Regions from separate parts of the Streptomyces sp. G45 genome, predicted to be linked through region 3. Evidence: predicted binding sites of a transcription regulator. Region 3 holds the regulator's gene; each other region holds the start of a gene.
The links. Region 3 encodes HrcA, which represses chaperone genes, less so after heat shock. Its sites were predicted from a motif close to TTNGCACTCNGNNNNNCNGAGTGCNAA; they were not measured.

Region 1: groES (co-chaperone GroES) is a predicted target of HrcA. The motif match lies at 6,203-6,229, and genes of this name have one in related genera.
Region 2: groL (chaperonin GroEL) is a predicted target of HrcA. The motif match lies at 5,837-5,863, and genes of this name have one in related genera.

The regions. Positions count from the first base shown of each region.
Region 1 is NZ_JBMUZU010000001.1:3,806,933-3,817,335, forward strand. Features, by position in the region: gene ACOBQU_RS15370 (response regulator transcription factor) at 1-374, opposite strand, end outside; gene ACOBQU_RS15375 (WhiB family transcriptional regulator) at 891-1,205, shown strand; partial or broken gene ACOBQU_RS15380 (LysR family transcriptional regulator) at 1,285-2,180, opposite strand; partial or broken gene ACOBQU_RS15385 (MOSC domain-containing protein) at 2,261-2,928, shown strand; gene ACOBQU_RS15390 (SDR family NAD(P)-dependent oxidoreductase) at 3,008-3,793, shown strand; gene groL (chaperonin GroEL) at 3,961-5,589, opposite strand; gene groES (co-chaperone GroES) at 5,748-6,056, opposite strand; gene ACOBQU_RS15405 (polysaccharide deacetylase family protein) at 6,523-7,530, opposite strand; gene ACOBQU_RS15410 (class I SAM-dependent methyltransferase) at 7,621-8,826, shown strand; gene ACOBQU_RS15415 (MFS transporter) at 8,952-10,403, opposite strand, start outside.
Region 2 is NZ_JBMUZU010000001.1:5,034,437-5,044,839, reverse strand. Features, by position in the region: gene ACOBQU_RS21185 (serine/threonine-protein kinase) at 1-309, shown strand, start outside; gene ACOBQU_RS21180 (protein kinase domain-containing protein) at 306-3,974, shown strand; gene groL (chaperonin GroEL) at 4,085-5,710, opposite strand; gene ACOBQU_RS21170 (cold-shock protein) at 6,819-7,022, opposite strand; gene ACOBQU_RS21165 (MoaD/ThiS family protein) at 8,071-8,349, opposite strand; gene thrC (threonine synthase) at 8,463-9,803, opposite strand; SAM riboswitch class I at 9,797-9,951, opposite strand; gene ACOBQU_RS21155 (glucosyl-3-phosphoglycerate synthase) at 10,151-10,403, shown strand, end outside.
Region 3 is NZ_JBMUZU010000001.1:6,154,490-6,164,892, reverse strand. Features, by position in the region: gene ACOBQU_RS25905 (S41 family peptidase) at 1-1,411, opposite strand, end outside; gene ACOBQU_RS25900 (hypothetical protein) at 1,457-2,107, opposite strand; gene ACOBQU_RS25895 (VOC family protein) at 2,417-2,818, opposite strand; partial or broken gene ACOBQU_RS25890 (16S rRNA (uracil(1498)-N(3))-methyltransferase) at 2,868-3,616, opposite strand; gene ACOBQU_RS25885 (nitronate monooxygenase) at 3,613-4,686, opposite strand; gene dnaJ (molecular chaperone DnaJ) at 5,381-6,520, opposite strand; gene hrcA (heat-inducible transcriptional repressor HrcA) at 6,521-7,537, opposite strand; gene ACOBQU_RS25870 (MBL fold metallo-hydrolase) at 7,732-8,517, shown strand; gene ACOBQU_RS25865 (DUF3097 domain-containing protein) at 8,576-9,391, shown strand; partial or broken gene hemW (radical SAM family heme chaperone HemW) at 9,518-10,403, opposite strand, start outside.

The sequences.
Region 1 (10,403 bases), 2.3 Mb from region 3:
CGCCAGGTCGGGTCGGCGAGGGCCTGCGTGACGGTCGCGCGCAGCTCGGCGCGCGAGGCGTCCTTGTGCAGATAGCCCCGGGCACCGGCGGCGACCGCGAGGGCCACGCCGTCCAGGTCCTCGGCGACCGTGAGCATGATGATCCGCGCACCGGGGTCGGCGGAGAGCAGCCGCCGCACGGTCTCGACGCCGCCGAGACCCGGCATGCGTACGTCCATCAGGATCAGGTCCGAGCGGTCGGCGCCCCAGCGGCGGAGGACTTCCTCGCCGTTGGCCGCTGTCGTCACGCGCTCGACGCCGGGCACGGTCGCGACCGCGCGGCGCAGCGCCTCTCGGGCGAGCGGGGAGTCGTCGCAGACGAGGACGGATGTCATGGCCGTCCTCCGGGGCTGATGCGCGTCACCTTGAGCCTCCAGGCTGGTACAAGTCGTCACCTGAGCGGTTGACGCTCTCGGACATCTGCCCGAGCGCTTCTTGATTCAACCGCCTCCGCACTCTCAACGACGGTCACTCGAAAGAGTTACGGGTCAGACTGCCACCTTCGGCACTCTACGTGAGGGCTCGGACACGGCACAGGCGGCGCGGGCGCGGGCGCCCCCGAAGGCCCCTCCGAGGCCTCCTTCGAAGATCCCTATGCCCCATTTAGCGGCTTTTCTTCCCTTTTCGCGGTGTCTGTGGCTAGATTCGCAATGAGTCATATTTTCATCTCCTTACACAGGACATGTACGGTCAGGGGCGTCACTCCCCGGTGAGCGAGCGTCGCCCCGCGTGATCCGCGGCGCCCGTGTCACCTGTGACACCCGTGTCGCCCGCGTCATCCGTGGCACCCGTGCCATCGGCGCTCTCGGCCGTCACCAGGCCCCGTCACCACGGCAACCAGGAGACAAGCAATGGCAGATTTCTCCCGCCTTCCCGGACCGAACGCGGATCTGTGGGACTGGCAGCTCCTCGCGGCCTGCCGTGGGGTGGACAGCTCGCTCTTCTTCCACCCGGAGGGCGAGCGCGGCGCGGCGCGCAGCGCGCGCGAGAACTCGGCCAAGGAGGTCTGCATGCGGTGCCCGGTGCGCGCGGAGTGCGCGGCGCACGCGCTCGCGGTCCGCGAGCCGTACGGCGTGTGGGGCGGCCTCACCGAGGACGAGCGCGAGGAGCTGATGGGCCGCGCCCGCAACCGCCTGGTCACGACGGGCAGCGCGAGCACGACCTGACGGAGCGGTCAGGACCGGCGGCCCGCGACGTGAAGGAACGTTTCTGCGGGGCGGGCGCCCCGCCCTCAGCGCCCCGCCCTCAGCGCGTCGCCGCCCGCGCCAGGTGGTCGAGCGTCGCCGCGACCGCGGGCACCTGCGCCAGGTCCGGCAGCGTGAGCGCGACGATCTCGCGGCGCACCGCGGGCTCCACCGCGACCGCGCGGGCCCCCTTGGCCCGTACGGACTCCAGGGCGAGCCCCGGCAGGACCGCCACGCCGAGGCCCGCCCCGACCAGGCCGACCACCGCCGGGTAGTCGTCCGTGGCGAAGTCGATGCGCGGCTCGAAGCCCTCCCCCGGCAGACCTCGACGAGCTGGCGGCGGCAGCGCGGGCAGCCCGCGATCCACGACTCGTCGGCCAGCTCGCCGATGGCGACGGTGTCCGCCTTCGCCAGGCGGTGCCCCTCCGGTACGAGGCCGACGAGCCGGTCGGCGAGCAGGGGGCGTACGACGAGGTCGTCCCACTCCTCGGCGGCACCGGCGCCCTCGTACCGGAAGGCGAGCGCCACGTCGCAGTCGCCCGCGCGCAGCAGCTCCACCGAGCGCGGCGGCTCGGCCTCCTCCAGGGACACGCGCGTGCCGGGGTGGGCGGCGCGCAGGGCCGCGAGCGCGCCCGGCACGAGCGTGGAGGAGCCGCTGGGGAAGGAGACGAGCCGGACCCGGCCCGCGCGCAGGCCCGCGATCGCGGCCACCTCCTCCTCGGCGGCGGTGAGCCCGGCGAGGATGCCCGCGGCGTGCCGGACCAGGGCCTCGCCCGCCTGGGTGAGCCGCATCTCGCGGCCCGTGCGGATCAGCAGCGGCGTGCCCGCCGACGCTTCGAGGGCTTTCATCTGCTGGCTGACGGCAGGCTGGGTGCAGCCCAGCTCGCGGGCCGCCGCGGAGAAGGACCCGGTGGCGGCCACGGCGCGCAGCACACGGAGATGACGGGCCTCGATCATGACCCGAGCATAAGCGAACCTTGGGTGTGGCGCACAATATTGCGTAGCTACTTTGACCGCCGGCGGCCTAGTCTGACCGGATGAAGCTTCTCTCCGTGAACGTGGGCCGCCCCAAGGCCGTCGACTACACCAGCTCCCCGGGGGCGTCACCGGCATCGACAAGCAGCCGACGGACGGGCCCGTTCGGGTGACGGCCCCCGGCCCGAAGGGGACCGGCGGCAGCGGCCTCGCCGGAGACGCCGTCTGCGACCTGCGCAACCACGGTGGAAACGACCAGGCGGTGTACGCCTTCGCGCGCGAGGACCTCGACGAGTGGGCCGCGATCCTCGGCCGGGAGCTGCCCAACGGCGTCTTCGGCGAGAACCTGACCACGCTCGGCGTCGACCTGAACGGCGCGCGGATAGGCGAGCGCTGGCGCGTCGGGGCGGAGCTGCTGCTTGAGGTCAGCTCGTCGCGGATCCCCTGCCGCACCTTCCAGGGCCACCTGGGCGAGCCGAGCTGGATCCGGCGGTTCACCCAGAAGGCACTGCCCGGCGCCTATCTGCGGGTCCTGGAGCCGGGCGAGATCCGGGTGGGCGACGCCGTCGAGATCGCACACCGCCCCGACCACGACGTCACCGTCGCGCTCCACTTCCGGGCCACGACCCTGGAGCGGGAGCTGCTGCCCGGGCTGCTCGCGGCCGGGGACGCCCTGCATCCAGAGGCGCGGCGCCAGGCGCTCAAGTACGCGGAGCAGCACGGGAGTTGACGCCCCCTCACCCTGACAGAGGGTCGGCCGGGCCTGGCTGGTGGCGCGCCGGGCCCGCGCGCCTCACTAGCCTTGGCCCATGACTACGGCTCTCATCACGGGTACGACCGCGGGCATCGGCGCCGCCTTCGCGCGCCGCCTGGCCGCCGACGGGCACAACCTCGTCCTGGTGTCGCGCGACGCCGAGCGGATGCGGGAACAGGCCACCGAGCTGCACGACCGGCACCGCGTGGAGGTGGAGGTGCTGCCCGCGGACCTCGCCACGGACGACGGCATCGCCGCCGTCGAGGAGCGCCTCGGCCGCCGCAAGGACCCGGTCGACCTGCTGGTCAACAACGCCGGGTTCGGCCACAAGGGCAGCTACCTGGACGTCCCGATGGCCGACGAGCTGGCCATGCTGAAGGTGCACTGCGAGGCGGTGCTCCGGCTGACCTCGGCGGCGGCGGAGCCGATGCGGGAGCGCGGCCGCGGTGGCGTGGTGAACGTGGCGTCGGTCGCGGCGTTCGTGCCGCGCGGCACGTACGGGGCGTCCAAGGCGTGGGTGGTGCAGTTCACGCAGGGCGCGGCGAAGGACCTGGCGGGCTCGGGGGTGCGGCTGATGGCGCTGTGCCCCGGCTTCGTACGGACGGAGTTCCACCAGCGGGCCGGGATGGGCACGGACAACATCCCCAAGTGGATGTGGCTGGACGCGGACCGCGTGGTCGCGACGGCCCTGGCGGACCTGTCGCGCGGCAAGACCCTCTCGGTGCCGGACCCCCGCTACAAGGCGATCATGGGCGTGATGAAGCTGACGCCGCAGTCACTCCTCGGCGGAGTCTCCTCCCGCACGGGCCGCAAGTACGGCCCGAAGTACGGCGCGCGGTAGCGGGCGCGCCCCGAAGGGGCGCGGGGCTGTGTTCATGTGCGGCTCCGCCGCGTGGGCGCGAGGACGGACCCCGACCCGCACCCGGCAACGCACCCCAACCCGGCAGACGAGAAGCCGAAAAACCTGAGGCCCGGCACCGCAAGGGGTGCCGGGCCTCTGGTCAGGCCTCAGTGAGCGTGGCCATGCCCATGGCCGTGACCCGCCTCGGCCTCCTCCTCCGCGGGCTTCTCGACGACCAGGGTCTCGGTCGTGAGCAGCAGGGAGGCGATGGACGCGGCGTTCTCCAGGGCGGAGCGCGTGACCTTCACCGGGTCGATGACACCGGCCTTGACCAGGTCGACATACTCGCCGGTCGCGGCGTTGAAGCCGAAGCCCTTGTCCAGCTCCGCCACCTTCGAGGTGATGACGTAGCCCTCGAGGCCCGCGTTCTCGGCGATCCAGCGCAGCGGCTCGACGGCGGCGTTGCGCACGACGGCGACACCAGTGGCCTCGTCGCCGGTCTTGTCGAGGTTGCCCTCCAGGACCTTGACGGCGTGGACGAGCGCGGAGCCACCACCGGAGACGATGCCCTCCTCGACCGCGGCGCGGGTCGCGGAGATGGCGTCCTCCAGACGGTGCTTCTTCTCCTTCAGCTCCACCTCGGTGGCGGCGCCGACGCGGATGACGCACACGCCACCGGCCAGCTTCGCGAGGCGCTCCTGGAGCTTCTCGCGGTCCCAGTCGGAGTCCGTGGCCTCGATCTCGGCCTTGATCTGGGCGACGCGGCCCTCGACGTCGGCCGCGTTGCCGCCGCCGTCGACGATCGTGGTGTCGTCCTTGGTGATCGTCACGCGGCGGGCGGTGCCGAGCACGTCCAGGCCGACCTGGTCGAGCTTGAGGCCGACCTCCTCGGCGACGACGGTGCCGCCGGTGAGCGTGGCCATGTCGCCGAGCATCGCCTTGCGGCGGTCGCCGAAGCCGGGGGCCTTCACCGCGACGGCGTTGAACGTGCCGCGGATCTTGTTCACGACGAGGGTGGAGAGGGCCTCGCCCTCGACGTCCTCGGCGATGATCAGCAGCGGCTTCGAGGAACCGGCCTGGATGACCTTCTCAAGCAGCGGCAGCAGATCCTGGATGGAGGAGATCTTGCCCTGGTGGATGAGGATGTACGGGTCCTCCAGGACGGCCTCCATGCGCTCCTGGTCCGTCACGAAGTACGGCGACAGGTAGCCCTTGTCGAAGGCCATGCCCTCGGTGAAGTCCAGCTCAAGGCCGAAGGTGTTGGACTCCTCGACGGTGATGACACCGTCCTTGCCGACCTTGTCCATCGCCTCGGCGATCAGCTCGCCGACCTGGGTGTCCTGGGCGGAGAGCCCGGCCACGGCGGCGATGTCGGACTTGTCGTCGATCGGGCGCGCGGTGGCGAGCAGCTCGTCGGAGACGGCCTTGACCGCGGCGTCGATGCCCTTCTTCAGGGCGGCCGGGGAGGCACCCGCGGCGACGTTGCGCAGACCCTCCTTGACCAGGGCCTGGGCGAGCACGGTGGCGGTGGTGGTGCCGTCACCAGCGATGTCGTTGGTCTTGGTCGCCACCTCCTTCACCAGCTGGGCGCCGAGGTTCTCGTACGGGTCCTCGACCTCGACCTCGCGGGCGATGGTGACGCCGTCGTTGGTGATGGTGGGGGCGCCGAACTTCTTGTCGATGACGACGTTGCGGCCCTTGGGGCCGATCGTCACCTTGACCGTGTCGGCCAGCTTGTTGACGCCGCGCTCAAGGGCGCGACGGGCGTCCTCGTCGAACTTCAGGATCTTCGCCATGGCAGCGATTCAGCCCTCTCGGAAACTCATGGGTCCGGGGAACCCCGGGAAGGATGCGGCAACGGACCGCGCCCCTCGCCGCCCGGCAATCAGCGGGGTGACCAGGGGCGCGGCGCGAAGCAAATCTGCTGGATGAAGCAGGGGCGACTAGCGCTCGATCACTTCTCGATGATCGCGAGCACGTCGCGGGCGGAGAGCACCAGGTACTCGTCGCCGTTGTACTTCACCTCGGTGCCGCCGTACTTGCTGTAGAGCACGACGTCGCCGACCTTCACGTCGAGCGGCAGGCGCTCGCCGTTCTCGAAACGGCCCGGGCCCACGGCGAGGACGGCGCCCTCCTGGGGCTTCTCCTTCGCGGTGTCCGGGATGACCAGGCCAGAGGCCGTGGTCTGCTCGGCGTCCAGCGGCTGGACCACGATGCGGTCCTCGAGCGGCTTGATGGCAACCTTGGAGCTGGCGGTCGTCACGATCCGACCTCCCCCTTCGGAGATCTCGCGGGGTTAACTGATCTAGAGGTGGCGACCAGGTCGATCCGTCGTCGCGGGTGCCGGACCTGCCCGTCGCTTCTGGCACTCTCCATGCGGGAGTGCCAGGTGCGAGACTAGGACGGCGGTTAGCACTCGGTCAAGCGGAGTGCCAATCGACCGCCGTCGGCTCAGCGGGTTCCGGTGCCCGGCGCCGTGCGGGCGCCCTGTCGTGGGCAACGTTCCTCGTCGGGGGTGGGTTCCGCGCCGGGCGCGCCGGGGGCCCCGGCGCGGGGCGGTCCGGCGTCCAAGGCCCCGCTCGCCGCGCGGGACGGCGGCCCGCAACTGGGCCGGGTCGGCCCGGGTGAGATCTTCTCGGCCGCCTTCCGCCCGAGCCGCTCGATCGGGTCAACCGACGGGGCACAGCCCGTCAGGAGCACCGCCAGGAGCGCCGCGCCCGCGTACCGCCTCACAGGTAGTCCTCCAGGCGGGCCACGGCGTACCCCCTGTCGGTGGCCGTCTTCAGGAACGTGCGGATCATGTCCGGCATCGTTCCCTTCCAGTCGCCGCGGCCCCGGAAGTGCGTGAGGACGATGTCGCCGGGGTGCAGGTCGCGGTCCCACTCGCGCCACTCCATATGGTCGGCGAACGCCTCCGCCGCCCACAGCGGCACCGCCCGGACCCCGCAGGACTTGGCGGCGCGCAGGGTGTCGCGGTTGTAGTTGCCGTACGGCGGCCGGAACAGCTCGGGCCGCTTGCCGTAGCGGCGCTCGATGACGTCCTGCATGCCGCAGATCTCGCGCCGCTGCGCCTCGTACGAGAGCCCGGGCAGGAAGCGGTGGTTGAGGGTGTGGTTGTTCAGTACGACGCCCCGGCCCTGCATCCGCTTGAAGTACCCGTAGTCCTCCTTGACGAGGTAGTCGCTGAGGAACGCGGTGTACGGGATCTTCAGCTCGGTCATCATGCGCAGGAACGCCGGGTCCTTCTCGGCGCCGTCGTCGACGGTCAGGAAGACCACCCGGTCCTTGGTGGGGACGGTGGTGAACACCGGCGGCAGCTCCGCCTGGCCCTGGACCTCGAAGCCCTCGCGGGTGGTCAGGGGCGGCTTGACGGCGGGCGGCGCGGGGGGCGTCAGGGGCACCTTCGCCAGGCCCCAGCGCTTCGCGGCGGCGGCCCGGGCGGCGTGGCTGGCCCGCAGGTCCCGGGCGTACTCGCGCAGGGCCTGGGCGGGCGGGGCGAGCCGGGGCTGCTGGCCGTGCGCGGCGGGGGCGCCCTCGTCCCCGCCGCCACCGCCTCCGCCTCCGCTCTCCGACGCGCAGCCGGAGGCCACGGCGGTGGCGAGGAGCGCGGCGCCCGCGAGGAGCGTGCGCCGCCCGCGCCTCGCGGTCCCTCGCGCGCCCCGCCGCGCGGTCCGCGCCCCGGCCCGCTCCGCGATCCCTCGTGCGGCTGATTGTGCCTTTTGTCCTACTAGTCGCATGGCGCCGGATCTTCGCAGCTCACGGGCCTGGTACGGGGCCGACACCGCCGCCGGACGCGCACCTTCCTCCGACTGGCCCACAATGGGCCGGTGAACGCTCCGCACGATCCGCAGCCCTCCGTGACCGCCTTCGCCGCGCTCCTCACCGCCGAGGGCGCCGCCCTGCTCGACGCCGTCCGCGACGTCGCACCGGCCGACGAGCTGGCGGTCGCGACCCGGCTGCGCCGCGAGCACCCCGCCGACCTGGTCTCGGCGGCGCTCGCGCAGGCGCGGCTGCGGCAGCGGGCGGTGGCGAAGTTCGGCGTGGCGGACGCCGCGCGGATGTTCTTCACGCCGCACGGCGTCGAGCAGTCCACGCGCACGTCCGTGGCGACGTACCGGGCGCGGCGCTTCACGGACCTCGGCGTGCGCCGGGTCGCCGACCTGTGCTGCGGCGTCGGCGGTGACGCGATCGCCCTCGCGCGCGCCGGAATCGCCGTGCTCGCCGTCGACCATGACCCGCTGACCTGCGCCGTCGCGCGCGCCAACGCCGCAGCCCTCGGCCTGGACGACCTCATCGAGGTGCGCGAGGCGGATGTGACGGAGGTGGACACCGCCGGGTACGACGCCGTCTTCGTGGACCCCGCCCGGCGCGGCGGGCGCGGCCGGATCTTCGACCCCGAGGCGTACTCGCCGCCGCTGTCCTGGGCCGTGGCCGCCGCCCGCGAGGCCCCCCGCGCCGCCCTGAAGATCGCACCCGGCATCCCGCACGAGGCCGTCCCCGACGAGGCCGAGGCCGAGTGGATCTCCGACGGCGGGGACGTGAAGGAGGCGGTGCTGTGGTTCGGCGGGGACGCGCCCGGCGCGCACCGGGCGACGCTGCTCCCCTCGGGCGCCACGGTGTGCGCCCCGCGCGCCGCCATGCTTCCCGACCCTCCGGTCCGGCCGGTCGGACGCTATCTGTACGAGCCGGACGGGGCCGTCATCCGGGCCCATCTGGTGGCGGAGGTGGCCGCGCGGGTCGAGGGCGGGCTCATCGACGAGACCATCGCGTACGTCACGTCCGACGCCGCCGTCCCCACGCCGTACGCCACCGCGTACGAGGTCACGGATGAACTCCCCTTCAACGTGAAGAAGTTGAAGGCATTGCTGCGGGAGCGGGAGGTCGGCGTCCTGACGGTGAAGAAGCGGGGGTCGGCGGTGGAGCCGGAGGAACTCCGCCGCAAGGTGAAGCCCCGGGGGCCCGGGTCCGCCACGGTCATCCTCACCCGCGTGGCGGGCGCCCCCACGATGCTCCTGGCCCACCCCGTCCGCTGAGCGCCGGACGGTTTCAGCCCGCCCGGCGTTTGAGGGCGAGCGCGCAGCGCGACAGATTCAGCCCGTCCGGCGTTTGAGGACGAGGCCGCCAGGCCGATGCTTGTCGGGGTTCTAGGGGCTGGCCCCTAGTTCGGGGAGGGGCGGGTCCGGGGCGCCCCCGCGAGGGCCCGGCGGCCGCCGTGCAGCACCGCCGTCGCCAGCGCCGCCGCCACCAGCAGCCCCGACGCCACCGCGAACGCGGCCGCGTACCCGTCCGCGAGGGCCGCCACCCCGCGCCCCGGGCCCGTGGCGCTGGCCGCGACCGTCACCAGGACCGCGAGCCCGATCGAACCGCCCAGCTGCCGCGAGCTGTTGAGCAGGCCCGACGCCATGCCGGTCTCCTCCGGGGCGACCCCGGACGTGGCCGCCGCCCCCAGCGGCACGAAGCACAGGCCGATGCCGACGCTCGCCACCAGCGAGGGCCCGAGGATCGAGCCGACGAAGGTGCCGCCCGCCTCGACGGTCGCCGCGAACCAGGCGAACCCGGCCGCGCCGAGCAGCCCGCCCGCCACCAGCAGCGCCCGCTCGCCGACCCGGCCGACCGCGCGGGTGGCGACCGCGGTGCCCGCGACGACGCCCGCGCAGAACGGCAGGAAGGCGGCCCCGGCGCGCGTGGGCGCGTACGCCAGGACCTGCTGGAGGTAGAGCGAGGTGAAGTAGAACGCGGCGAACTGGCCCGAGGACATCAGCAGCGCGAACACGTTCGCGGACGCCACCGGGCGGTGGGCCAGCAGTCCGAGCCGCAGCAGCGGCTGCCGCGCGCGCCGCGCCCCGCGTATCTCGACGGCGCAGAAGGCGGCGAGGAGCACGGCCGCCGCCGCGAGGGTGGCGAGGGTGCTCGCCGAGGCCCAGCCGTGGGACTCGGTGCGCACCAGGCCGAGGACGAGGGCCGAGGTGCCCGCGGTGACCAGGAGCGCCCCGGCGACGTCCAGGCGGGGGGCGCCCGTCGTCCGGTGGTCGGCGGGGACGCCGGGCCGGGTGGCGGCGAGCGCGGCCAGCACCACCGGCACGTTGACCAGCATCACCGAGCGCCAGCCCACCCAGTCGGTGAGCAGCCCGCCCGCCATGATCCCGACGGCGCCGCCGAGCGCGCCCGACGCGCCCCACAGGCCGAGCGCCCTGGCCCGGGCGGGCCCCGCCGGGTAGTGGACGGTGATCAGGGCGAGCGCCACGGGCGCGAGCGCGGCCGCCCCGGCGCCCTGCACCGCGCGGGCCGCGACGAGCTGCCCCGGGCTCTGCGCGAGCCCGCCCGCGAGGCTCGCGACGCCGAAGACCACGAAGCCGACGACCAGCGTGCGGCGGCGCCCCATCAGGTCGGCGAGGCGCCCGCCGAGCATCAGCAGCCCGCCGAACGCGAGCGCGTAGGCGTTGACGACCCAGGTCAGCGACTCGGGCGCGAAGCCCAGGTCGGTGCCCATGTCCGGCAGGGCGATGTTGACGACGGACATGTCGAGGGAGACGAGGAACTGCACGGTGAGCAGGACGGGCAGCAGCAGGGCGCCATGCGGCGGGGCGTCGTGCGAAGGGGAGCCAGGCGG
Region 2 (10,403 bases), 1.1 Mb from region 3:
GACGGGCTGGTGCTGGGCGACGCGGGCATCGGGGTGGGCGGACCGGACACGCTGGCGGTGGTGGGCTGGGGCGATGTGCGGTCGGTGGAGCTGAGCGAGGGCGGGACGCTGCTGACGCTGCGGGTCGAGGACCGGCAGGGGCTGCCGGTCGGCTTCCAGCATCCGACGTGGGTGCGCAAGGACCGGCAGGGCGCCACCCGCATCCGTACCCGGCTGCTGGCCCCGGCCGAGGGGGCGGCGCCGCTGCCGGACACCGTGCGGGCGCTGGCCGCGCGGCACGGCGTACCGCTGACGGAGGCGGAGCGGTGACGGCCGCGCTGCTCGACGAGGACCCGGAGCGGTACGGGAGCTACTGGCTGGCCGCGCGGCTCGGCTCGGGCGGGCAGGGTGTGGTCTACGAGGCGTACGGCGCCGACGGGGCGCGCGTGGCGCTGAAGGCGCTGCACCGGGGCGCGGAGCCGTTCGTGCGGGAGCGGTTCGGGAAGGAGGCCGACGCGGCGCGGCGGGTCGCGTCGTTCTGCACGGCGCGGATCCTCGACGTGTCGGCCGACGGGGACACGCCGTTCATCGTGAGCGAGTACGTGCCGGGGGTGACGCTCGCGGACGCCGTGCGCGGCGGCGGGCCGCTCCCGGCGGACGCGCTGACGCGGCTGGCGATCGGCGCGGCGACCGCCCTCGTCGCCATCCACGGGGCGGGTGTGGTGCACCGCGACCTGAAGCCCGGCAACGTGCTGCTCGGCCCGGACGGGCCCCGCGTCATCGACTTCGGCATCGCGCGCGCCCCTGACATGTCCCTGACTGCCACGGGGAAGATCATGGGCACGTTCGGCTACATGGCACCGGAGGTCCTTGCCGGGCGGCGGGCCACCCAGGCGTCGGACGTGTTCGCGTGGGCGGCGGTCGTGGTGTACGCGGCGAGCGGCACCGAGCCGTTCCGGGGCGCGCACATCGGGGAGGTCGTGCACCGCACGGCGGCCCTGGACCCGGACCTGTCGGCGCTGCCCCCTCGTATGCGGCCCCTGGTGGCGGCGGCGCTCGCGAAGGAGCCGGAACTGCGGCCCACCGCGCGGGAGTTGCTGCTCGGTCTGGTCGGGGAGCTGCCGGAGTCCGCCGACCCGCGCAAGGGGCTGCTTGAGGCGGGGGCGCGGCGGGCGGCGGAACCGGCCGCCACCGAGGCCGTGCCGCCGCTCGGGGACCGCGCGGAAGCCGCGTACGCCGCGCTGCCCGGCCCGGTCCAACTCGCCGCCCAGGAGCTGCTGTTGCGCCTCGTCGTGCCCGGCGACGCGGCCGACGGTGCGCAGGATTCCGTACGGACGGCGGGCCGGGCGGAACTGGAGGCGGAGCGGCCTGGGAGCGAGCGGCGGGCGACGCGCGCGGCGGTGGACGCGCTGGCCGCCGCCGGGGCCCTGGTGGTCGACGAGGACGGCTCCGTACGGCCCGTCAGCGCGGCCCTGATACCCGCCTGGCGGCGGCTGCGCGAGTGGGTCGCCGCCGACCGCGACCGGATCGCCGCCCACCGCAGGCTCGGCGGGGCCGCGCTCGCCTGGCAGGCGGCCGGGGAACGCGCCGACGACCTGCTGCGCGGCACCGCCCTCACCACCGGCCTCGACTGGCTCGCCACCGCGCCCTACCAGCTGCGGCCCAACCCGCTGGAGCTGCGGTTCGTCACCGCCTCCCGCGACGAGGCGGCCCGCGCCGACCGCCGCAGGCGCCAACTCCTGTCCGGGGTGGCCGCGTTGACGGCGCTCGTGCTGCTCGCCGGGACGGTCGCCTGGTTCCAGGCCCGCGACAGCCGCCGCAACGCCGCCGAAGCCGACCGGCGCCGCGCCCAGGCCACCGCCCGGTCCGTCGCCCAGGCCGCCGACCGGCTGCGCGGCGACCAGCCCGACACGTCCCTGCTGCTGAGCCTCGCGGCCTGGCGGATCGCCGAGACCCCGGAGTCACGGTCGGCGCTGAACTCGGCGGCCACGCAGCGGGAGACGGCGGTGCTGTCGCTGCCCAGCGTCAACGGCGCCCACGGCACCGGCGAACTGCTGGTGGACAGCGGGCGCACACTCCTCCAGTACACGCCGGGCAAGGTCACGCTCCGGGACCTGACCCAAGGGCAGAAGGCCGCCGCCAAGCCCTACGCCACGCTCCGGGGCGAGGTCATGGCGGACGATGTCCCCGAGCCCCTGATCAGCGCGGACGGCCGCTTCCTGCTCCTCACCGGCACCGCCGACGACGCCCCGTACCGGGTCGTGTCCACCCGCGACGGCAAGCCCGTCGCGAAGCCGCTGCCCCACCAGCCCGGCTACGGGCCCGACCAGCTGACGAACCAGGGGCAGGTCCTCTTCGGCTCCCGGGACCCGCAGCCCGAGCGCCACTCCTACCGGCTCCTCACCGCCTCCGGCACGCGCGTCGCCGCCTGGTCCCAGAAGAACTCCGCCGCCCTGTCACCGGACGGCGCGCACATCGTGTCCTGCGCCGTCGGCAGCCGCACCAAGGCGGGCCCCATGGAGGTGCGGACGGTCGGCCCCGACGGCGCGGGACGGCTCGTCTTCGACACCCGGGGCAAGGACCTCTACGACAACCTCAACTGCGGCCGGGGCATCACCTTCAGCGCGGACGGCGCCCGCGTCGCCCTGCACACCGAGACGGGCACGTACGTCTGGAAGACCGCCACCGGCGAGCGGGCGGGCTCCGCGCGCGAGGAGGACCTGGAGAGCCCGGCCCTGAGCCGCGACGGCCGCCACGTCCAGGGCGTCACCGAGGACGGCGAGATGGAGATCTGGAGCCTCGACGACTCCGAGAGCCCCCTCTTCCGCCGCTCACCGGGCCGGGGCGTGACCGACGACCAGATCCAGCTGCTGCTCGACGACCGCACCGACACGCTCGTCTACGTCACCGACGTCCCCCACCAGGTCCACCGCCTCGACCTGCGCACCGTCCTCAGCGGCGGCGCACGCGGCAAGGGCGTCACGGGTGCGGGGGTGTCCGCCGACGGGCGCGTGGGCCTGTACCGCACGGGCGGGCGCGACCGGCCCGTGCAGCACCTCGTCGACCTGCGCACCGGCAAGGAGTCCGGCGCCCCCATCCCCCAGGGGCCGGGCCCCGGACAGGCCGTGACCCGCATCTACAGCACCCTGTCCGGCGACGGCCGCGTCCTCGCCTTCACCGACTACCGTCCGCGCCCCGGCAAGCTGAACCTCTCCGTCAGCGTCTGGGACACCCGCGCCCACAAGGAGCTGTTCCGCGCCCCCGTCCCCGAGGGCCGCCTGGTGGCGAACATCGTCCTGTCACCCGACGGCCGCCACCTCGCGTACGCCTACGACTACGGGGGCGTCCCCACCCCCGGCGGCGGCTCCCTGGACGTCTGGGACCTGCGGACGCGCCAGCGCGTGCACACGTACAAGGGGATCGACGGCTACGGCCAGTTCAGCCAGGACAGCCGCCACCACGTCACCACCCGGGGCGACGTCCTCGACCTCGCCACCGGCCGGGTCCGCCGCGTCGACCTCGGCTCGGAGAACATCGTCGACCTGGCCTTCTCCCCCGACGGCCGCCACCTCGCCGTCATCAAGGAGACCGGCTGGGTGGAGCTGTGGGACGGCGAGGTCACCGAACGCCGGGCGCGGATGCCCAGCAGCACCGTCCGGGGCGCCTCCCGGGGCGGCGCCACCCTGTACCGGCCCGCCATCTCGCCCGACGGGAGCCTCCTCGCGGCCGTCGCCGACGAGGACAGCGTGCAGCTGTGGGACCTCGATGCCCGCCTCGCCCTCGGCGAACCCCTCGAACTCATGGGCCGCGACATCGACGGCCTCGCCTTCGACGCCGACGGCGTGCTGCGCGCCCTCACCGGCGACCGGACACCGTCCCTCGACCTGACGCCCCAGCGGCTGGCCGCCGCCGTGTGCGCCAAGGCGGGGCGGGACATCACGCGCGCGGAGTGGCGCACGTACGTGCCGGACGCGCCGTACCGGAGCCTGTGCTGACGCCTCGTACGGCGTGCGGGAACGCCCGAGGGCGGCACCCCTTGCCGGAAGCAAGGAGTGCCGCCCTCGGAAAGGACGAGCCCGAACCGGACCGGGAGAACCGGACCGGATCAGAAGTCCATGTCACCGCCGGGCATGCCGCCCGGAGCGCCCGCCGGGGCGGCCTTCTCCGGCTTGTCGGCGATGACGGCCTCGGTGGTGAGGAACAGCGCGGCGATCGACGCGGCGTTCTGCAGCGCGGAGCGCGTCACCTTCGCCGGGTCGATGATGCCCTCGCCGATCATGTCCACGTACTCACCGGTGGCGGCGTTCAGGCCGTGGCCCGGGGTGAGGTTGCGGACCTTCTCCACGATGACGCCGCCCTCAAGGCCCGCGTTCACGGAGATCTGCTTCAGCGGGGCCTCGAGCGCCAGCTTGACGGCGGCGGCACCGGTGGCCTCGTCGCCCTCCAGCTCCAGCTTCTCGAAGACCGAGGAGGCCTGCAGCAGGGCCACGCCACCACCGGCGACGATGCCCTCCTCGACGGCCGCCTTGGCGTTGCGCACGGCGTCCTCGATGCGGTGCTTGCGCTCCTTCAGCTCCACCTCGGTGGCGGCACCGGCCTTGATGACGGCCACGCCGCCCGCGAGCTTCGCCAGGCGCTCCTGGAGCTTCTCGCGGTCGTAGTCCGAGTCGCTGTTCTCGATCTCGGCGCGGATCTGGTTCACGCGGCCCTGGACGGACTCGCTGTCACCGGCACCGTCGACGATCGTGGTCTCGTCCTTGGTGATGACGACCTTGCGGGCGCGGCCCAGCAGGTCCAGACCGGCGTTCTCCAGCTTGAGGCCGACCTCCTCGGAGATGACCGTGCCGCCCGTGAGGATGGCGATGTCGCCGAGCATGGCCTTGCGGCGGTCGCCGAAGCCCGGGGCCTTGACGGCGACGGACTTGAACGTGCCACGGATCTTGTTGACGACCAGCGTGGACAGGGCCTCGCCCTCGACGTCCTCGGCGATGATCAGCAGCGGCTTGCCCGACTGCATGACCTTCTCCAGGAGCGGAAGGAGGTCCTTCACGTTGGAGATCTTGGAGTTGACGATGAGGATGTACGGGTCCTCGAGCGCCGCCTCCATGCGCTCCATGTCGGTCGCGAAGTACGCCGAGATGTAGCCCTTGTCGAAGCGCATGCCCTCGGTGAGCTCCAGCTCAAGACCGAAGGTCTGCGACTCCTCGACGGTGATGACGCCTTCCTTGCCGACCTTGTCCATGGCCTCGGCGATCAGCTCGCCGATCTGGGTGTCGGCGGCGGAGATGGAGGCCGTGGAGGCGATCTGCTCCTTGGTCTCGACCTCCTTGGCCTGGTCGAGCAGGGCGCCCGAGACGGCCTCGACGGCCTTCTCGATACCGCGCTTCAGGGCCATCGGGTTGGCACCCGCGGCCACGTTGCGCAGGCCCTCGCGGACCAGCGCCTGGGCCAGGACGGTCGCGGTCGTCGTGCCGTCACCGGCGACGTCGTCCGTCTTCTTCGCGACCTCCTTGACCAGCTCGGCGCCGATCTTCTCGTACGGGTCCTCGAGCTCGATCTCCTTGGCGATGGACACACCATCGTTGGTGATCGTGGGGGCGCCCCACTTCTTCTCGAGGACGACGTTGCGACCCTTGGGGCCCAGGGTCACCTTGACGGCGTCGGCGAGCTGGTTCATGCCGCGCTCGAGGCCGCGCCGTGCCTCCTCGTCGAACGCGATGATCTTGGCCATGTGAAGTGGTCCTCCCGGACAGGGGTGGAAAATCCGGACCGCACTGGTGCCCGCGACGGACGGTCCGCAGGCCTTGTGGTTCCTTGCCCCACCCGGTCTGCGGGCCTCACCGGCCCGATCCAAGTTCTGTCACTCTCACTCGTAGAGTGCTAACGCCAATGATTAGCACTCGCCCCCCGCGAGTGCAAGGTCGCCCCCCAAGGCGGTCCGTCCACCCCCGCCCTCGGGGCCCGCCACCGCCGTTGCGCACCCCTTTCCCACCCGCCCGCCCGTGACCGCCCTCGCGGGACGTGACCGCCCCCCGCCGGGGCTGAGCGCCGTCGGCGTCTGCCGGTCCGTGGGGGCGTCCTCTCCCACCCGCCCGCCCATGACCGCCAGCTCACGGGCGAACGCCCCCCGCCGGGGCTGAGCGCCATCGGCGCCTGCCGCTCCGCGGGGCACCCTCTCCCACCCGCCCACCCGTGACCGTCGTCTTGGGGGTGGACGTCCCTCGCGGGGGCTGCCCACCGTCGGCGTCTGCGACCACCCGCACCCGCACACCCCACACAGCCGCAGACGCCAACGGCGCCCAGCGCCAGCGGGGAGCGGCCACATCCGCGAGGGCGGTCACGGGCGGGCGGGTGGGAAAGCAAACGCCCCACGGACCAGCAGACGCCGACGGCGGCCAGCCCCAGCGAGGAGCGGCCACATCCGCGAGGGCGGAAACGGGCGGGCGGGTGGGAAAGCAAACGCCCCACGGACCAGCAGACGCCGACGGCGGCCAGCCCCAGCGAGGAGCGGCCACATCCGCGAGGGCGGAAACGGGCGGGCGGGTGGGAAAGCAAACGCCCCACGGACCGGCAGACGCCGACGGCGACCAGCCCCAGCGGGAAGCGGTCACATCCCACGAGGGCGGAAACGGGTGGGCGGGTGGGAAAGGAGACGAGACGCGGGGCGGCAGGCGCCGACGGTGGCCAGCGCCAGCGAGGGGCGGTCACGGGCAGGGAAGGGCAGCCGCCGGAGGCGAAGACGGCAGCCGCCGGGGACGGTGGCCCTCGGGGAAAGGGAAGGCCCGCACCCCCTGGTGGGGTGCGGGCCTACGCGTCGGTGGCCGATCGCGCCAAACCGCTCAGACGGTGACCTTGACCATGTCCGCCTGGGGACCCTTCTGGCCCTGCGAGATCTCGAACTCGACCCGCTGACCTTCTTCCAGGGTGCGGTAGCCGTCCATCTGGATCGCGCTGTAGTGGACGAAAACATCCGCACCACCGTCGACCGCGATGAAGCCGTATCCCTTCTCCGCGTTGAACCACTTGACGGTGCCCTGAGCCATGCCTAACTCCCCTATTACTGGCCCTTGCGCAGGACCGCACTTCGCGGACCCGGGTCAGACCTCACCCCCCATGGGTTGGGGGTGTGCGCCGGAACGCGTCGACCGCGGCTGAATGTATCTGTCCAACTGCCGTCTGCAACAGGTCAATCGGACGAGAATTCTGGGCACCGCCGATCGCCAATAACCGGAGAATTCACCGGAGTTCAGGGCAAGTCGGGCCCGGCAAATGCCGCGAACGACGCGAATAGGCAGGACACTTTGGCTACTTCTTGTCGGCCCGAGGCCGAGTTCGTCCACACGTTCGCCCCGCGCCGGGACGGTCCGGCGTCAAAGACGAAGCTCCTTTCCCAACTGTACCGCGCTCAACCATGCAGAATTGCCCCCTCCGCTTCTCTCGCGGAGGGGGCAATCGGTGTCACGCACGGTGTAACGACCCGCAGTTGACAGGAAGTCGATGGGAGACGACGGGAGACGGCGGGAGGCGGGAGGCGGGACACGGCGGGCGGGCAAGCAGGCAGGGCAGGAAGCTGCCAGAGGGGCCCGGAAGGGCCGAGAGCCGGGGCCAGGGCCCGGGAAGCCGTACACACCCCGGCACCCACCACGCCCCGGCGACCATCGCGCCCCGGCACCGCAAAGGCCCCGCAGCCACCGCAACCCCACGGCCACCGCAACCCGGTGGTCACCGCGACCCGGCACCCGCCACCCCGGCGGCCACCACGCCCCGGCACCGCAAAGACCCACAGCCACCGCGACCCCACGGCCACCGCAACCCGGTGGTCACCGCGACCCGGCACCCGCCACCCCGGCGGCCACCACGCCCCGGCACCGCAAAGACCCACAGCCACCGCGACCCCACGGCCACCGCAACCCGGTGGTCACCGCGACCCGGCACCCGCCACCCCGGCGGCCACCACGCCCCGGCACCGCAAAGTCCCACGGCCACCGCGACCCCACGGTCACCACGCCCCCGCAGCCACCACGCCCCGGCGGCCACCAAGACCCCGCGGCCACCGCGACCGGCGGTCGCCCCCCGCCGCGCGACCGCGGCTCAGCAGCCGCCCGCGACCGCCGGGATGATGGAGACGCCCGCGCCGTCCGGCGTGGCCGTCTCCAGGCCCTGCTCGAAGCGGACGTCGTCGTCGTTGACGTACACGTTCACGAAGCGGCGCAGCTTGCCCTGGTCGTCCAGGACGCGCGCGGCGATGCCGGTGTGGTTCTTCTCCAGGTCGGCGATGACCTCGGCGAGGGTCGCGCCCTCGGCGGGGACCTCGGCCTGTCCGCCGGTGTAGGTGCGCAGGATGGTGGGGATGCGGACGTTGACGCTCATGGGGACTCCAGCCTCTTCGGTGCGTGTGTCGGCGGGCTCAGCGGGCCAGGCGGGCTTGACGGCCCAGCGGGCGGGCGGCCCGGCGGGCTCGGCGGCGTGACGGCTCGGCGGGCTCAGCGGGCCAGGCCCGCGTCGCGGAACGCGTCCAGGCTCGGGCGGATGGTGGCGGTGGCCTGGGAGGTCTCGGCGACCGCGTCCAGGGTCTTCAGGCCGTCGCCGGTGTTGAGGACGACGGTGGTGAGGGAGGGGTCGAGGAGTCCCTCCTCGATGAGCTTGCGCGTGACCCCGACGGTCACGCCGCCCGCGGTCTCGGCGAAGATCCCCTCGGTGCGGGCGAGCAGCTTGATGGCGTCGACGATCTGCTCGTCGGTGACGTCCTCGACGGCGCCGCCGGTGCGCCGGGCGATGTCCAGGACGTACGGGCCGTCCGCCGGGTTGCCGATGGCGAGGGACTTGGCGATGGTGTTCGGCTTCTGCGGGCGGACCACGTCGTGCCCGGCCTTGAAGGCCGCCGACACCGGCGAGCAGCCCTCCGCCTGCGCCCCGAAGATCTTGTACGGCTTGTCCTCGACCAGGCCGAGCTTGATCAGCTCCTTCAGACCCTTGTCGATCTTCGTGAGCTGCGATCCGGAGGCGATGGGGACCACCAGCTGGTCGGGCAGGCGCCAGCCGAGCTGCTCGCAGATCTCGTACGCGAGGGTCTTGGAGCCCTCGCCGTAGTACGGCCGCAGGTTGACGTTGACGAAGCCCCAGCCCTCGCCGAGCGGGTCGCCGATCAGCTCGGAGCAGAAGCGGTTCACGTCGTCGTAGGTGCCCTCGATGCCGACGAGGTCGCCGCCGTACACCGCGGCCATGACGACCTTGCCCTGCTCCAGGTCGTGCGGGATGAACACGCAGGAGCGGAAGCCCGCGCGGGCCGCCGCGGCGCCGACCGCGCCCGCGAGGTTCCCGGTGGACGAGCACGAGAGGGTGGTGAAGCCGAAGGCGCGCGCCGCTTCGAGCGCCTGGGCGACGACGCGGTCCTTGAAGGAGTGCGTGGGGTTGCCGGAGTCGTCCTTGACGAACAACTTGCCCGGCTCGACGCCGAGTTCGCGGCCCAGGTTGTCGGCCTTGACGAGCTTGGTCCAGCCCGGGTTGAGGTTGGGCTTGTCGGCGACGTCGGCGGGGACGGGCAGCAGCGGGGCGTACCGCCAGATGTTCGCCGGGCCGGACTCGATCTTCGTACGGAGTGCCTCCGGGTCGCCGAGCGGCAGGTCGTACGCGACTTCGAGCGGGCCGAAGCACTCGGCGCAGGCGAAGATCGGGCCGAGCGGGAAGAGCGTGCCGCACTCGCGACAGGAGAGCCCGGACGCGGGACCGAGGTCGACCGCGGTGTCGGCGGGGGTGGCGGAAGAGGTGCCGGACGGGGTGTCGACGGTCTGCACAGCCATGGAGGCGAGGCCCTTTCTCCTCATCTTCCTCGCGACGCATCTCGCCGCGAGACGGAATTGGCACCTTCCCTAGCCGGGAGCCTCGCGGTGCGCCGATGGCGTCGTACGAGAACCGACTGGAGGGTTGCCGGGGCTTCAACGGGCCGTATCCCTCTGCCCCTCTGGATGAGCGGTATGTGGTTGTTATGCGGTTGTCGATGCGGTTGTCGCGGTGCTTGACGCGCCGCTTGGTGCGCTGGTGAACGGCGGTGACCCCCGACATGCGACGGACACCGGCGTTGTTCAAGACTGTAACCGAAGCCCAGGACAGTTGAGATAGTCGTCCGAACCGCGAGATGGATCACACACCGCCACCCGAGGGAGGAGCCCGCGTGCTGGAAGAGGTCGAGCGCTGGCTGAGCAGGCGTTCCTGGTCCGTGGCCGACCGCCCGCTGTCCCAGCTCGGCGCCGCCAAACGCGCGTCCGGCACCACGGTGAGCGTCGTGCTGCCCGCGCTCGACGAGGAGGAGACCGTCGGCGAGATCGTCGCGGAGATCCGGCGCGAGCTGGTCGAGCGGGTGCCGCTGGTCGACGAGCTGGTGGTGCTGGACTCCGGCTCGCGGGACCGCACGGCGGAGGTGGCGC
Region 3 (10,403 bases):
TGGCCTCCGACACCGACAGGTCGGCGGTGTTGGCGAGCTTGAGCTGGCGCAGCGGGCGCGGGCCCGGGTGGGACCAGGCGAGCCAGGCGGAGTCCGGCGAGAAGACCAGGCCGGTGGCTTCGCCGTGCTCGGCGCGGTCGACCTCGCGGACCTCGCCGCTGTCGCGCTCCACGGTCAGGACGCGGCCGTCGTGCGAGGCGACGGCGGCGCGGCTGCCGTCGGGCGCCATGGCGAGCGACAGGACCCGGCCGAGCTGCCCGGCCGCGAGCCGCCGGGGGGTGGCGCCGGGCGCGAGGCCGGTGGCGGGCGCGAACTCCAGGGCGTCGTCGCCCTCCGCGTCGGTCACCCACACCACGTGCTCCTCGCCGTCCACGCGGAAGGTGCGCGGCAGGCGGGCCCGGACGCCGTCGGTGGCGGCGAGCGCCCGCGCGGGGCCCTCGCGGTGGGTGACCCAGTGCACGCAGCCGCGTACGGAGACCGCGCTGCCGCGTCCGGTGTGGTCGGGGGCGGCGGCGCCGAACCAGCGGGCGGCGTTCACCGGGTGCGGCTGGAGGTCGACGCGCTGCCCGCCGAGGCGCACGTCCAGGCGGCGCGGCTCGGCGTCGGGGTCGCCCACCGGGTCGTCCAGGAGCCAGAGTTCACCGGCGGACGAGTACGCGACGCGGGTGCCGTCGGTGGCGGCGTGCCGGGCGTAGAAGCCGTCGACGGGCGTGTGCCGCCGCAGGTCGTCGCCGTCGGGGGTGGACGAGTAGAGCGCGCCGACGCCTTCGTGGTCGGAGAGGAAGGCGACGCGGTCGCCCACCCACAGCGGGTGCTCGACGTTCCCGTCGAGGTCCGCGTGCAGCCGTACGAAGGTGGCCTCGCCGCCGTCCGCGGCCTCGCCGCCCGCCCTGATCCACAGCTTGCCCGCGGTGCCGCCCCGGTAGCGCTTCCACCAGGCGGCCTCGCGGCCCATCAGCGCGGACAGCAGCAGGACCTGGCCGCCGGGCCCGTGCGCGACGTCGCCGACCAGGCCGTAGGGCAGCCTCTCGGCGGGCCCGCCGTCCAGGGGCACGGCGTGCGCCCAGGTGCGGCGCAGGGACGCCTGGCCGTGCGCGGTGACCGCGAGGACGCGGCCGTCGGGCGTCCAACCGCGCACGCTGGTGCGGCTGTTGCCCCAGTAGGTGAGGCGCCGGGAGGGGCCGCCGTCGACGGGCGCGACGTGCACTTCGGGTGCCCCGTCGCGCGTCGACGTCCACGCGACGGTCGTCCCGTCTGGGGAGATCCGCGGGTGGGTCACCGGTACGTTGTCGGCGCTGACCCGCCAGGCGCGGCCGCCGTCGAGGGGCGCGACCCACACGTCGTCCTCGGCGGTGAAGGCGATCAACTCGCCGTGCGGGTGCGGAAACCGGAGGTAGGCAGGCTGTGTCACCTTGTCAGCCTAAGCAGGCGCCGGGGCCCGGGTCATCGTTTTGGATCACTTGCCCGGATAGCAGTCGCACGTCGGGTCCGGACGCGCGGTGACGGTGACGGTGGCGGTGGGACCGGGTTCGGGCTCGTGGGTGACGGGCTGATCACTGTCGTGACCGCCGTCTTGATCACCGTTCTGGTCGCCGTTCTGGTCGCCGTTCTGGCCACTGTCGTGGTCGCCGCCCTGGTCGCCGTTCTGGTCGTGACCACTGTCGCCGCTGTCGCCGCCGCCGTCGCCGCCGTCACTGTCGTCCCCTTCGTCACCGCCCTGGCAGTTGCCGAGGACATCGACTTGGAACCATTCCTTCCCCTCGACCCTGGCGACCAGGTTCCCGCGCACGCAGGCGCCGTTGCGGACGTCGGTGACCCGGCCCGTGAGCCTGATGTCCTTGTCGTCCTCGGACTTGCCCTGGCAGTCGACCCGCGCCTCCCGGGGCTCGTCGTCGGAACCGTCGTCTCCGTCGTCGTTCTTCACGAACGACGCCGTGCAGTTCAGCCAGCCCACCTCAAGGTGCTGCCGCTCCAGCTCGCGGGTGCCCATCTTGTCCGTGGTGAGGGCGATCGCGGACGTACTCATGTCGCCCTCGACGGGGTCGCAGGCGGCGGCGCCCAGCACGGTGCACGTGACGGCCGCGACGCCGATGGCGAGTCGCCGCACTCTTCCGTCGTAACGCCTCAGGGCCCCCATGGCCGCCAGGGTGCCACCCCAACTCCCCCACGGAAAGCACACTTTGCGCCCATTCCCCTACCCGCCCGCCCATCGCGCTCCGCGCTCGTCCTCAAACGCCGGACGGGCTGGATCGCCGTCGGCCGGGCCGAGTTCTCCACGTGCCGCCTTCGCCGTGGCGACCGTGATCCGCCGCGCCAGCGGCGGGGAACGCGCGGGCGCCGACGGCGCTGAGGGCCCCCGCCAGGAGCGGCCCCCTCGGCAGACAGTCATGGGCGCGGGAGGGGAATCCCGCGGCGGCTACGCCCGGTCCGTGCGGAGCAGGAGCCACTCCTGGAGTTCCACGAGGTTCCCCTCGGGGTCCTTCAGGTGGGCCACCCGCATCCGGTCCGTCATCGGGGCCGGGCCCCGCAGCAGCACTCCCCCGCGGGCGGCGACCCCCTCGCAGTACGCGTCCAGGTCGTCGACCCGCAGCACCACGAGGGAGCGGTGCCCGGTCGCCGACTCGGCCAGCTCGCCGAGGAGTTCGGCCATCATGGCCCGGCTCTGCAGGGCGATGCCCGCCGAGCCGGTGGCCGGGCTGAACTTCTCGTACGGCCCCCGCTCGGCGCCGGACTGCGGCTTCAGGCCGAGGACGTCGGCGTAGAAGCGGTAGCAGGCGGGGAAGTCCGTGACGAGCAGGCGGACCTGGGCGAGTTCCACAGCGGGGCCTTTCCGGGACGTGCCGCGAGGGCCGGGGCGCCGCCGCCGGTCAGGACCAGCGGCCCGTCCGGCCGAGGAGGAGCGCCGTCGCCGCGGTGCCCGCGGTCGACGTACGCAACACGCTACGCCCCAGCCGGTACGGCTTGGCACCCGCCTGCGCGAACACCGCCAGCTCCTCCGGGGACACCCCGCCCTCGGGGCCCACGACGAGCACGATGTGCCCGGCCGCGGGCAGCTCCGCGCGGGCCAGCGGCTCGCTGCCCTCCTCGTGCAGGACGCCCGCGAAGTCGGCGTCCGCGAGCAGCGCCGCGACCTGCCGGGTGGTGGCCAGCTCGGCGACCTCGGGGAAGCGCACCCGGCGCGACTGCTTGCCCGCCTCGCGCGCCGTGGCCCGCCACTTGCCGAGCGCCTTCAGGCCGCGCTCGCCCTTCCACTGCGTGATGCAGCGCGCCGCCGCCCACGGCACGACGGCGTCGACGCCCGTCTCCGTCATGGTCTCCACGGCCAGTTCCCCGCGGTCGCCCTTCGGCAGGGCCTGCACGACCGTGATGCGGGGCTCTCGGGGGCCTGTTCGCGTACGCCGTCGGCGTCGAGGGTGACCACGAGGCGGTCCTTGCCCTCGGTGTCCGCGACGACGCCGCCCGCCCAGCGCCCGGCGCCGTCGGTGAGCACCACGTCCTCACCGGCGCGCAGCCGCTTCACGGACACCGCGTGCCGCCCCTCGGGGCCTTCGAGGACGTACGGGCCGCCGCCGACCGCGCCTGCGAAGTCCTCGACGACGAACACCGGCGCCGTCACCGCGCACCCCGCCTGGCGAACGCGGCCCGCGCCCGGTCGAGTTCGGCGACCAGGACCTCCACCAGCTCCGCGGCGGGCAGCTCCCGCGCCTGCCGGTGGCCCTGGCCCGCCCACAGCGCCATGGCCTGCGGGTCGCCGGTCTTGGCCGCGGCCTTGCGCAGGCCGGAGGTCAGATAGTGGATCTGCGGGTAGGCGGCGGGCGCGTACGGGCCGTGCTCGCGCATGAAGCGGTTCACCAGGCCGCGCGCCGGACGGCCCGAGAACGCCCGCGTCAGCTCCGTCCTGACGAACATCGGGTCCGTCATGGCCTGCTTGTGCAGGGCGTGCGCGCCGGACTCCGGGGTGACCAGGAACGCCGTGCCCAGCTGCGCGAGGTCCGCGCCCGCGGCGAGCACCGCGGCGATCTGCGAGCCGCGCATCAGGCCGCCCGTCGCGATCACCGGCAGGCTCACCGTCTCGCGGACCTGGCCGATCAGGCTGAGCAGGCCGATGCCCGCGCCGTCGGCCTCCGGGTTGTCGCGGTGCGTGCCCTGGTGCCCGCCCGCCTCCACCCCCTGTACGCACACGGCGTCGGCGCCCGCCGCCTGCGCGGCCAGCGCCTCGTCCGGCGTGGTGACCGTGACGACGGTGGTGGTGCCCACGCGGGCCAGCGCCGCGACGTCCTCGGCGCTGGGGCAGCCGAACGTGAACGACACCAGCGGCACCGGGTCGTCCCGCAGGATCGCCAGCTTCGCCTCGTACCCGTCGTCCCGCTTCACGTCGGTGTCGCCCAGCTCCGTCTCGTACCAGGTGGCCTCGCCCGCGAGCTGGTTGCGGTACACCTCCACGGCGGCGGGGTCCGCGCAGGCGGGCTGCGGCATGAAGAGGTTCACCCCAAAGGGGCGCGAGGTGAGCCCCCTGAGCTGCTTGATCTCCTGGTACATCCCGTCGGCCGTCTTGTACCCGGCGGCGAGGCAGCCGAGGCCTCCGGCCTCGCTCACGGCGGCGGCGAGCCGCGGTGTGGAGGCGCCGCCCGCCATGGGGGCCTGCACGATGGGGTGACGACAGAGGGCGTGGGGAGGGGTGGGCATACGGGCATGGTCCCACGACTCGACGGCGTGGCCCGCTACGGGGTCCCCCTCCCTGCGGGAGGCTCACCGCGGCCGCCGCCCACGGCTCGCCTCCCTTGTGGCCCGCCCGTTCCCGCGGGCGCCCCACGCGGTGGCCCACCGCCGTCGGCCCCTGCGGGGCGCGTCCTTCCCGCCCGCCCGCCCGTTGCCGTCACGCGGGGGTTCCCCACCGTCGGCGCCCGCGGGTCGCCTTCCTTCCCACCCGCCCGCCCGTGACCGCCACGCACCAGGCGGACGCCCCTCGCGGGGGTTCGCCGCCATCGGCGCCCGCGGGTTCTCCGCCGCTACCGCGGCGGGACATCTCCCACCCGCCCACCCGTGACCGCCTCGCGCGGGGTGGACGCCCCTCGCGGGGGCTGAGCGCCGTCGGCGACTGCCGGGGCGTCCGGGGGTACGGGCTCGGCACCGTCGGCAGATGCGGAAGCGCGTGGGGTGGGCGGGCGGGAAGAAGCCGCCGCGGTAGCGGCGGGACGGAAGCGGCAGCGGTGGCCCGGCCACGCCGGGTGCCAACCGCCGTCGCGGAAGCGCATAGGGAGGGCGGGCGGGAAGAAGCCGCCGCGGTAGCGGCGGGACGGAAGCGTCAGGGGTGCCCCCAGCCGTTCAGGGCACCCCTCCCGGCAAAGGCGCCCCGCCAGGTCAAGGCGCCCCCGTCTGGTCAACGCCCGTTGAAGGCGTCCTTGAGCCGCGAGAACAGCCCCTGCTGCCCCGGCTGGAACTGCCCCGTGGGGCGCTCCTCGCCGCGGGCCTTGGCCAGCTCCCGCAGGAGCCGCTCCTGCTCGGGGTCGAGCTTCGTGGGCGTGAGGACCTCGACGTGCACGATGAGGTCACCGCGCCCGCCGCCCCGCAGATGCGTGACGCCCCGGCCGTGCAGCGGGATCGACTGCCCGGACTGGGTGCCGGGGCGGATGTCGACCTCCTCCATGCCGTCGAGCGTCTCCAGGGGCACCTTCGTGCCGAGCGCGGCCGCTGTCATCGGCAGCGTGACCGTGCAGTGCAGGTCGTCGCCGCGGCGCTGGAAGACGGGGTGCGGGGTTTCGTGGATCTCCACGTACAGGTCACCGGCGGGGCCGCCGCCGGGGCCGACCTCGCCCTCGCCCGCGAGCTGGATCCGCGTGCCGTTGTCGACGCCCGCGGGGATCTTGACGGTGAGGGTGCGCCGGGAGCGGACCCGGCCGTCGCCCGCGCACTCGGGGCAGGGCGTGGGCACGACCGTGCCGAAGCCCTGGCACTGCGGGCAGGGCCGGGAGGTCATGACCTGGCCGAGGAAGGACCGGGTGACCTGCGAGACCTCGCCGCGGCCGCGGCACATGTCACAGGTCTGCGCGGACGTGCCGGGCGCGGCGCCCTCGCCGGAACACGTCGTGCAGACGACGGCCGTGTCGACCTGGATGTCCTTGGTGGTGCCGAAGGCGGCCTCTTCGAGGTCGACCTCCAGGCGGATCATGGCGTCCTGGCCGCGCCGGGTGCGCGAGCGGGGCCCGCGCTGCGACGCCGTACCGAAGAACGCGTCCATGATGTCGGAGAAGTTGCCGAAGCCGCCCGCGCCGAAGCCGCCGGGGCCACCGGCGCCGCCCGACTGGGACAGCGGGTCGCCGCCGAGGTCGTAGACCTGCTTCTTCTGCGGGTCCGACAGCACCTCGTACGCGGCGTTGATCTCCTTGAAGCGCTCCTGCGTCTTCGGATCGGGGTTGACGTCCGGGTGCAGCTCGCGAGCGAGCCGCCGGAAGGCCTTCTTGATGTCGTCCTGGGACGCGTCGCGGCGCACGCCGAGCACGGCGTAGTAGTCCGTGGCCACTTACGACTCCGCCAGGATCTGTCCGACGTAACGTGCCACTGCGCGTACTGCTCCCATCGTTCCCGGATAGTCCATGCGGGTCGGTCCGACCACGCCTAGCTTGGCCACTGCCTCGCCTCCCGAACCGTAGCCGACGGAGACCACGGACGTGGAGCTGAGCCCCTCGTGGGCGTTCTCGTGGCCGATCTTCACGGTCATGCCCGAATCCGTAGCCTCACCAAGCAACTTGAGGAGGACGACCTGCTCCTCCAGGGCTTCGAGGACGGGCCGGATCGTGAGAGGGAAGTCATGTCCGAAGCGGGTGAGATTGGCGGTGCCGCCGATCATCATCCGCTCCTCGTTCTCCTCCACGAGCGTTTCGAGGAGGGTGGACAGGACCGTGGCCACCGTGGCCCGGTCCTCCATGTCGAAGGACTCGGCCAGGTCCTGCACGAGCTGCGGCACGTCCGTGAAGCGGCGGCCCGCCACCCGGCTGTTCAACCGGGCCCGCAGGTCCGCGAGCGACGTCTCGCCGAACGGCGCCGGGCAGTCGATCATGCGCTGCTCCACCCGGCCCGTGTCCGTGATCAGTACGAGCATCAGGCGGGCCGGAGCCAGCGAGAGCAGCTCCACGTGGCGCACCGTCGACCGCGTCAGGGACGGGTACTGCACCACCGCGACCTGCCGGGTGAGCTGCGCCAGCAGCCGCACCGTGCGGCCCACGACGTCGTCCAGGTCGACGGCGCCGTCCAGGAAGTTCTGGATCGCGCGGCGCTCCGGCGCGGTCATCGGCTTGACGCCCGCGAGCTTGTCCACGAACAGGCGGTAGCCCTTGTCGGTGGGGATGCGCCCCGCGCTGGTGTGCGGCTGGGCGATGAACCCCTCCTCCTCCAGGGCGGCCATGTCGTTGCGGACCGTGGCCGGGGAGACGCCGAGGCGGTGGCGCTCGGTGAGCGCCTTGGACCCGACGGGCTCCTGCGTGCCGACGTAGTCGTGGACGATGGCGCGCAGCACTTCGAGCCTGCGTTCACTGAGCATCGCGCACACCTCCAGCTTGCGTCCCTCGCCCTGAGCCCCCACGCACCCCGCGGCGGCCCCTCACCCTGGCACTCACCGCGTACGAGTGCCAACCTTCATCGGGTCAGTGTACGGCCGGTGGGTGTACGCCCGGCAAGGGCCGACCCCCCTCGTCCTGCCGGGCCCGTGCCCGGGCACCGCCGTAGGGTCGCCGTATGACGGACACCATGGCGGCCGGGCCGGCCTGGGAGGCGGCGGGCTGGGAGCGGCTCACCGCGCGCGTGGGGCGGCTGCGGCTGCCCGTGTGGGACTGCACGGCCGGGCTGGTCGTCGGCGCCGGGGCCGCCCTGATGGTCGAGGCCGGGGCCAGCCTGCGGGAGGGGGCGCGGCTGCGGACCGAGGCGTGCGGACTGCTCGGCGGCCTCGGCCCCCAGGGCGCGGTCCGCCGTGTGACCCATCTCGCGCTGACGCATCCGCACTTCGACCATGTGCTCGGGGCGGCGGCGTTCGCGGGCGCCGAGGTGTACGCGGCCGTCGGCGTCGACACGGTGTTCGCCGCGGGCGCCGAGGCGCTGCGCGCGGACGCCGTCGCGCACGGGCTCGACCCGGCCGCCGCCGCGGAGGCCGCCGACGTGCTCGTGCGGCCGCGGCACCTGGTCAGCGGCGAGTGGACGCTTGACCTCGGCGGCGACGGCGACGACGGCCCGCGGGTGCTGCTCGCGAACGTGGGTCCCGGGCACACCGGCCACGACCTGGCGGTCCTGGTGTCCGGCGGCGGCACGGACCCGGAGGTCGTCTTCTGCGGCGACCTGGTGGAGGAGTCCGGCGAGCCGCAGGCCGGGCCCGACGCGGTGCCGGGGCGGTGGCCCGCCGCCCTGGACCGGCTGCTCGACCTGGGCGGCGAGGACGCGCTGTACGTGCCGGGGCACGGGGCGGTCGTCGACGCGGCGTTCGTACGGGCCCAACGGGACGCGCTGGCGCGCCGGTTCGGGGTGACGTGAGCGCCGTACGGGCCCGCCCGGCGCGCGGCGGGTGACGCGATGTCATAACGTCTGCCCAATGCGCAGCTACAACCCGGACCTGACGCCGCCGTGGAAGAAGTCGGCCCCCGTTCCCGAAGTGCCCGTCGAGGTGGACCTGGTCGTGGAGGAGGTCGGCACGGGCTTCTGCGGCGCGGTGATCCGCTGGGAGAAGACCGCCGAGGGGCTCACGGTCACCCTGGAGGACCGCTTCGGCAAGCACCGCGTGTTCCCCATGGTGCCGCGCGGCTTCCTCCTGGACGGCAAGGTGGTGACCCTGGTGCGCCCGCGGGCCGCGGCGCCCTCTAGGCCCGCGCGCACGGCGTCCGGGTCGATCGCGGTGCCGGGGGCGCGGGCGCGGGTGGCGCGCGCCGGGCGCATCTACGTCGAGGGGCGCCATGACGCGGAGCTGGTCGAGAAGGTGTGGGGCGACGACCTGCGCGTCGAGGGCGTCGTCGTCGAGTACCTGGAGGGCGTCGACGACCTGCCCGGCATCGTCGCGGACTTCGCCCCCGGGCCCGACGCCCGCCTCGGCGTCCTCGTGGACCACCTGGTGCCCGGCTCCAAGGAGTCCCGCATCGCGGCGGCGGTCAGCAGCGAGCACGCGCTGGTGGTCGGCCACCCGTACATCGACATCTGGGAGGCCGTGAAGCCGTCCTCCCTGGGCATCCCGTCCTGGCCCCGCGTGCCGCACGGCCAGGACTGGAAGACGGGGGTGTGCCGGGCCCTTGGCTGGCCGGAGAACACGGGCGCGGCGTGGCAGCGGATCCTGGGTTCGGTGCGCAGCTACAAGGCCCTGGAGCCGACGCTGCTGGGATGTGTCGAGCGTCTCATCGACCACGTGACCGTGCCCTGAAGCCTGCCAAGTCGTTGACGTGTCGGGACTGGTGGACTGCTCTCCGCCCACGCGGAGGTGGTCCGTCGATCAGCTCGTCCACACGGCCGAGCAGAGCACGGTCCCCGCAGCTGCGGGGGTTGCCCCTCAGTCCACCAAGTCCCGCACCACCGCGTCCGCGAGCAGCCGCCCCCGCAGGGTGAGCACCGCCCGCCCCTCCTCGTACGGCCCCTCTTCGAGCAGCCCGTCCGCCAGCGCGCGCCGGGACGCGGCGAGGCCCTGCTCCTTCAGGAGGGCCAACGGGCACCCCTCCCGCAGCCGCAGCTCAAGGAGGATCCGCTCGACCCGCCGGTCCTCGTCCGACAGGACCTCGCGCCCGGCACCGGGCGACCGCCCCTGCGCGAGGGCGGCGGCGTACGCGCCGGGGTGCTTCACGTTCCACCACCGCACGCCCCCCACGTGGCTGTGCGCCCCGGGTCCCGCGCCCCACCAGTCGGCGCCCCGCCAGTACAGCTCGTTGTGCAGGCACCGGCCCGCGTCGGTGGTGGCCCAGTTGGACACCTCGTACCAGGAGTACCCGGCGGCGGACAGCCGCTCCTCGGCGATCAGATAGCGGTCGGCGTGCACGTCGTCGTCCGTCATGGGGACCTCGCCGCGCCGGATGCGGCGGGCGAGCTGGGTGCCCTCCTCGACGATCAGCGCGTACGCGGACACGTGGTCGGGCCCGGCGCCGATCGCCGCGTCGAGGGAGGCCCGCCAGTCGTCGTCGCTCTCGCCGGGGGTGCCGTAGATCAGGTCGAGGTTGACGTGGTCGAAGCCCGCCGCGCGGGCCTCGGCGACGCAGGCCTCGGGGCGGCCGGGGGTGTGGGTGCGGTCGAGGATCTTCAGGACGTGCTGCCGGGCGCTCTGCATGCCGAAGGAGATCCGGTTGAAGCCGCCCTCGCGCAGCGCGGCGAGGTAGGCCGGGTCGACGGACTCCGGGTTCGCCTCGGTGGTGATCTCCGCGTCGTCGGCGAGGCCGAACTCGTCGCGG